DNA from 3 places in the Bacillus basilensis genome. Region 2 is predicted to be linked to each of the others. Evidence: riboswitches for the same ligand, from Rfam matches in the RefSeq annotation. Region 2 holds a riboswitch; each other region holds the start of a gene.
The links. A riboswitch is a leader RNA that binds a small molecule or an ion and turns the genes downstream of it on or off. The one in region 2 is predicted to bind lysine.
Positions count from the first base shown of each region.

Region 1: it holds a riboswitch for lysine, as region 2 does, so the genes downstream of both, ACQVV1_RS22510 (amino acid permease) here and ACQVV1_RS17620 (aspartate kinase) in region 2, are expected to answer to the same signal.
Region 3: it holds a riboswitch for lysine, as region 2 does, so the genes downstream of both, ACQVV1_RS09910 (amino acid permease) here and ACQVV1_RS17620 (aspartate kinase) in region 2, are expected to answer to the same signal.

Region 1 is NZ_JBNTQO010000015.1:48,888-51,168, forward strand. Features, by position in the region: gene ACQVV1_RS22510 (amino acid permease) at 1-1,429, opposite strand, end outside; lysine riboswitch at 1,542-1,734, opposite strand; gene ACQVV1_RS22515 (GNAT family N-acetyltransferase) at 2,119-2,281, shown strand, end outside.
Region 2 is NZ_JBNTQO010000009.1:11,647-13,927, reverse strand. Features, by position in the region: gene ACQVV1_RS17625 (DoxX-like family protein) at 1-669, opposite strand, end outside; lysine riboswitch at 861-1,047, shown strand; gene ACQVV1_RS17620 (aspartate kinase) at 1,247-2,281, shown strand, end outside.
Region 3 is NZ_JBNTQO010000004.1:104,059-106,339, forward strand. Features, by position in the region: gene ACQVV1_RS09910 (amino acid permease) at 1-1,154, opposite strand, end outside; lysine riboswitch at 1,301-1,488, opposite strand; gene racE (glutamate racemase) at 1,689-2,281, shown strand, end outside.

The DNA of each region.
Region 1 (2,281 bases), on a different contig from region 2:
TTTTCTTCGTAAATTTATATCCTAACCATAGTACTAAGAAGAGTGGTAAACCGATGTAAGAAACGAGTACACCGTTCCAATCGATTGATTCGCCCATAAATGCGCCGTAGTTTTGACCTAAAATTACGATGACACAAAGTGCAAATGCAAAGATTGGACCGAACGGGAACCATTTTGCTCTATATGGTAAGTCTTTTAAATCTTTTCCTTGTGCGATATATGCTTTACGGAAGCGATAATGACTAATTGCAATGCCGACCCATGCGATAAAGCCAGACATTCCTGATGCGTTTAATAACCAAATGTATACAACACCGTCACCGAATAAAGAAGCAATGAAAGCGATACTACCGACAATTGATGTTACGATTAATGCGTTAACAGGTACACCGCGGCTATCTAATTTACCAAGAAACTTTGGTGCTTTCCCTTGGCGAGCTAAATCCCAAAGCATACGAGTTGATGCATACATACCAGAGTTACCAGCAGAAAGTACTGCCGTTAAAATAACAGCGTTCATAACAGAAGCAGCAAAGGCAACGCCCGCTTTTTCAAAAATAAGTGTAAATGGACTTACTGTTACATCACTTGCGGCAAGACTTTCAGTTGTATAAGGAATTAATAAACCGATAACGAGAATCGCAAGGATATAGAATAAAAGAATACGCCAAAAGATCGAACGAATTGCTTTCGGAATATTACGTTCTGGATCAGAAGTTTCACCAGCAGCTACCCCAAGTAATTCAGTTCCTTGGAATGAGAAACCAGCTGCCATAAATACACCGATAATTGCCATGATGCCGCCGTTAAATGGTGCATCTGCAACTGTGAAGTTTTTAAAGCCAACAGTCTCGCCGCCCATAATTCCGAAAATCATCATAAAACCGACAATTAAAAAGATAATAATAGTAACTACTTTAATAAGTGCGAACCAATATTCAGATTCACCAAACCCTTTAACAGATAAGTAGTTTAAAAGGAAAATAATAGCTAAACATAATCCGCTCCAAATGAGGGAAGGGGTATCTGGGAACCAAAATTTCATAATTAATGTTACAGCCGCTAGTTCAGCAGCTATCGTAATTGCCCAGTTATACCAATAGTTCCATCCAAGTGCAAAGCCAAGTGATGGATCAACAAATTTTGTTGCATACGTACTAAAAGATCCAGTAACAGGCATGTAAGCTGCGAGTTCAGCTAAGCTTGTCATTAAAAAGTAAACCATAATTCCAATTGCGGCGTATGCAACTAATGCACCACCAGGTCCAGCTGTGTGGATCACACCACCACTGGCAAGAAATAGTCCGGTACCAATCGTACCACCGAGAGAAATCATCGTAAGGTGCCGTGATTTTAAACTACGTTTTAATTCACCTTTTCCATTTGTAGTTTCTGTTTTAGAGGTAGTTTGATTCGTTGCGCTATTCATGTTCAACACTCCTTTTCTTGTAAGATAGGAAGGAGCGGGGGAGAAAAATACAAAAAACCGCCAAAGGAATTTGGCGGAACGTTTCACAAATAACCACCCCATCATATCCTTCCGTTAAGATAGCACCCCACGTTTACACGGTAATTTGTAAACGTGACAGTTCTGTTCCTTTCGGAGACAGCCCCAGCTCATATTTCCAGAGAAGAAATATAAACTTCGGCAACTTTTCCTTTCAAACGGAGTCAGATGACATTCTCTGTGTCTCGACCGTTTTACTCTTAAAAGTCGCAACCTCTACCTCATCGGATTGATGAGGATTTATATATTGCTAAGATTTTTAATATATGGCAATTGTAATGAGTTTCTGAATATATTGCAAGATATTTTGTTAGGAAAAGTCAAAAAATATCGGTTATTGTATAGGAAACGCTTGCAAAACTCCACCCGAACCTACTATTATGTAGCAATAAGCAAAGAAAAAATTGTTATACAAATGTTTCGCAAAAAATATTGAAAAACCCTTTAAAATTAAAAGAAAATTCAGAAAATATAATTCGACATAACTATCAAAAGAGGATTATTCCTTAAATTCGTTTCAAAGAATAAGTATAAATCCGATAAATAAAATGAATATTCTTTTTATTTCTGATAAAATTGAGGTATTGTTTAATTGAAAAGGGGAAATCAATATGAAATTAGAAACAGAAAGGCTCTATATAGTGCCGTGCACAGAAGAGAGTATTCACGTTGCTAACGAGCAAGGATATAATAGTGGTCCACATATTGTAGGGCATGTAGAAAATGTAAAACAAAATAAGGATTTATTACCGTGGGGGGCGTGGTATGTCATTC
Region 2 (2,281 bases):
TAGTATTCCAATTATTTTAAGTACAAAAATACTATGTGAAGTTGAACCAATCATCACAGAGAGCATTTTTACTTCTTCTGAATGAGTAAACACTAGTTTCGGCACTATTCCTTGATACATCCATACAAATGCAAATAAAAAACATACGATCCAATATGTCATCGTTCTTCTCATTAGCAACCTAGGATGCAGTCCTTTTTCTAACCATATTTTTAAAGCATCAAAACTCCAAGCAGTCGCCCAGCCTAATAACGGTCGAAAAATACATGAATCTATTACATTCCCTAGACGACCATACCTAGTATCATAATCATATTGCGTCTCAAAATGAATGTATTTTTTACGCGGTGTATACTTCCAATAACCACGTCCAATTTGTATAAGTGATAATTGATTGTCTGTCCAAAATTTTAAAGAAGAAATTCTTTCACCTGTTTCTTTTCTTATTTCACCTATCGATTCCCCTTCCCCAGCTATTTCAAGTCCAAATCCGATTTTTGTTTTATATAAAAACTTCTGTGGTTCTCCTTCTTTTTTCTCTAAATATGAAATTTCAGTAAAGCGAGCATCCCATTCTGTATGTAAATCTGGTTCTTGCGTATACTCCCATAATTTCTCCATTGTTGTTTTCATTTCTGCCGAAACATAAATAGGCTTTTTCCTCTGCATTCTTCCACCTCCAATGGACTATAATGTTAATGTACATGTAATAAATTTATTTTGCTACATTTTTCACAAACTTTCTCAGTAATAGAAAGAATTTTTAAAATATATATAAAACACTTGATTCCACGAAAAATTTAAATTATTATAAAACAAATGTTACCAACAACTTCATAAATCAAACACTCTCGCCTAAAACGTGAGATAGAGGTTGCGATACTTATGAGTATTCTAATGGAGACACAGAGATGTCTAGGAAATTAGATGAAAGGAAGTATTGCCGAAATCGATACATTTCTCTGCATATATCGATTGGGGCTGTTTTCGAATAGAAACAGAACTGTCATATGTACAGACGTGTACGTATGAAGAGCTATCTACAAAAAAGAGCTATCATTTTTATGGTATTCCTTTTTTGGCGGTTTTTTTATTAGCTCCGTTTTCTGTTTCCCTTTTCCTGTAACAGCACCATCCTCACTTATTTGAGATGGTGTTTTTTGTTTTTCTCTGGTAACTACAGGAATATTGGGATTTATATATGTCCTAATCTATTCTTAAAAATGGATGAAAGAAGGAATTCGTAATGGAAATGATTGTACAAAAATTTGGTGGCACTTCTGTCGGAAGCGTTGAGCGCATTCAACATGTAGCAAATTTAATTATTGAAGAATATGAACGAGGACATAGTATCGTCACTGTCGTTTCGGCAATGGGAAAAAGTACAGATGAACTTGTAGCACTTGCTAACGCTATTACAGAAAATCCGAGTAAACGCGAAATGGATATGCTTCTATCAACAGGAGAGCAAGTGACTATTTCATTATTAACGATGGCATTACAAGCAAAAGGTTATAACGCGATTTCATTAACAGGATGGCAAGCTGGTATTACGACAGAATCTGTACATAGTAGTGCACGGATTACTGAAATTAATACGGATCGAATTCAGTCTTATCTTACTAAAGGCACGATTGTTATTGTAGCTGGTTTCCAAGGAGTCAGTGAAGATTTTGAAATTACAACGCTTGGACGAGGTGGTTCTGATACAACTGCTGTTGCATTAGCTGCTGCACTGAACGCAAAAAAATGTGATATTTACACAGATGTGACCGGCGTATATACGACGGATCCACGAGTTGTAAAAGATGCTTATAAATTAGATGAAATTTCTTATGACGAAATGTTAGAACTTGCAAACCTCGGTGCTGGTGTATTACACCCGCGTGCTGTTGAGTTTGCTAAAAATCATAATGTCATTTTAGAAGTTCGCTCAAGTATGGAACAAGAAAATGGAACAATTGTAAAAGGAGAATGTAACATGGAACAACAATCAATCGTTAAAGGTATTGCATTTGAAGATAATATTACACGTATCACAGTGAAAGGATTGGAACAAGGCTCGCTTTCAACTGTTTTCTCTACATTAGCAGCGGCACATATTAATGTAGATATCATCATTCAAAGTATTACAAATGAAGGAACTGTTCATCTCTCCTTCTCCATCCACTCTAATGATTTAAGAGAGACTTTAGAAGTATTGGAACAAAACAAAGAGGCACTTCACTATGAATCAGTAGAATATGAAAATCATTTAGCAAAAGTATCAATTGTAGGATCT
Region 3 (2,281 bases), on a different contig from region 2:
TAGGCCAGTGTTGATACGGTAATAACGAATGTATAAGCTTCCGCAATGGTTCCTGATAATGTTGAGAATAGGAACACTTGCGACATAATGTTTGTTAAGCGTAATGAATAAATTGGACTTCCTTTTTTATTTGTTTTTGTGAAGAAGGAAGGGAAGAAACCTTCTTTTGCTGCTTGATAAGGTACTTCTGAGCTTAATAAAATCCAGCCTAAGATCGAACCGAATAGGGAAGTAAGAGCAAGTAATGCCATCAGTTTCCCGCCGCCATGACCCATTGCAGCATTTAGTGCATCTGCTAATGGACGTTCTGAAGCTTGTAATTTATCAACGTGAAGTACACCCATTGTTAAAATTGTAATTCCTAAGTAAATCGCAACTGTAATAAGTAATCCTGCAACTGTTGCACGTTTTACTGTTTTTGGAGAAACAGCACGGTTTGATAAAAGAACCGCTGATTCAATTCCGATAAATGCCCAAAGTGTTGTAAGAGCAGCTAAGTTTACTTGTGAAAGAAGACCGTGTGATACACCTGATTTATCAATCATCGGTGTGTACCATTGTCCAAACTTAGAAGCTTCGAATGCAAATAACGTAACGACGATGAATAAAAGGAATCCAGTTACTTTCGTTGTTGTTGCTAAGAAGTTTAGTTTTCCAGCTCCGCTTACACCGTTTGTTAATATAATATGAGTTCCCCAAAGTAAGATGGAACAAATCGTAAATGTAATTAGTTTTCCGACTTCTATGTTAAAAGAACCGATTGAAAATAGTAGTCGTGTATCTTTCATAATTGGGAAGAAGAGTGATAAATATCCCGCGAAAGATGTAATAATGGCAACATTACTTGCCCAGTTTGCAACCCAATATCCCCATACCATACTGAAACCAGCCATTTTTTTCTTTTTTGGTGTTGAGAATAAAGCATATGCATGACTTTGTGGTCCTGTCGTTAAATCAGGACGACGAATTGCTAAATTACCGAAAACAAGAGCTAGCATTAAAACACCAAACCCTGTTGTTAACCAAGCTAAAGTGACACCGAGAGGGCTTGCTGTTTGTGCCAACGTACTTGGCACCATGAAAATCCCAGCGCCAACCATGTTACCGACAACGAAAGCTGTTAGTACCCAAAAGCCCCATTTTTTTTGTTGCATAGAAAATACCTCCAAAGTTAGTATAACCAAGTCAAGCGAGGAGATATGTATGTCTTCTTAGTAGAGAAGAGAAGTCCCAAACAAAACAAAAAAAGCACGTAATCTGCCGCTACATGCTTTCTATCTTATAAGAAACCCACGACATACCTCTCGATAGCTCTCCACAAACGAAACGTTTCGTTTGTGACAGTTCTGCACTTATTAAATGCAGACCCAGCAAGCGTGCATGGTGGACACGGGCTTACTTCGGCAATCATTCCTTTCTCATTCCTTCATCAATGCCACTACATCTCCTGAAATGATACTCTTAATGATTGCAACCTCTACCTCACCGAGATACGAATGAGGATTTAAATATTAAATTAACGTCTTTAAGAGTAACAAATGAATTTTTATACGTCAATGGATATATTAATAATCAGATTATAGAGAAGAGTTTGTGATTAAAAGGGAGAGGGATTATTATGTAATATTGAATTTTCATAATATAATAAATGTTATTGACGCTAGAAGATTGAAAAGGGGATGAAGTATATGTCTGTATGTCATAAACATTCAGTGATAGGTGTGTTAGATTCGGGAGTTGGGGGATTAACAGTTGCGAGCGAAATTATAAGACAATTGCCTAAAGAGAGCATTTATTATCTTGGTGATAATGAGCGTTGTCCGTATGGGCCAAGAAGTGTAGAAGAGGTACAATCTTTCGTATTTGAAATGGTTGAGTTCCTCAAACAATTTCCGTTAAAAGCTCTAGTGGTAGCATGTAATACTGCTGCAGCAGCTGCATTGACTGCGCTGCAAGAAGCACTGTCCATTCCGGTTATTGGCGTTATACATCCGGGAGCAAGAGCGGCAATTAAAGTGACAAAGAAAGGGGAAATCGGAGTAATTGGAACTGTAGGTACGATACAGTCTAATATGTACGAAAAAGCATTGCACGAGCTTGATACATATTTGGAAGTACATAGTCACGCGTGCCCGACTTTAGCTACAGTTGTAGAAAATCAATTAGAAGATATTGCATATGTAACGCAGCAAGTGAAACAAGCTTTACTGCCATTAACGAAAGAAGATATAGATACGTTAATTCTTGGATGTACGCATTATCCACTTTTAGAGTCCTATAT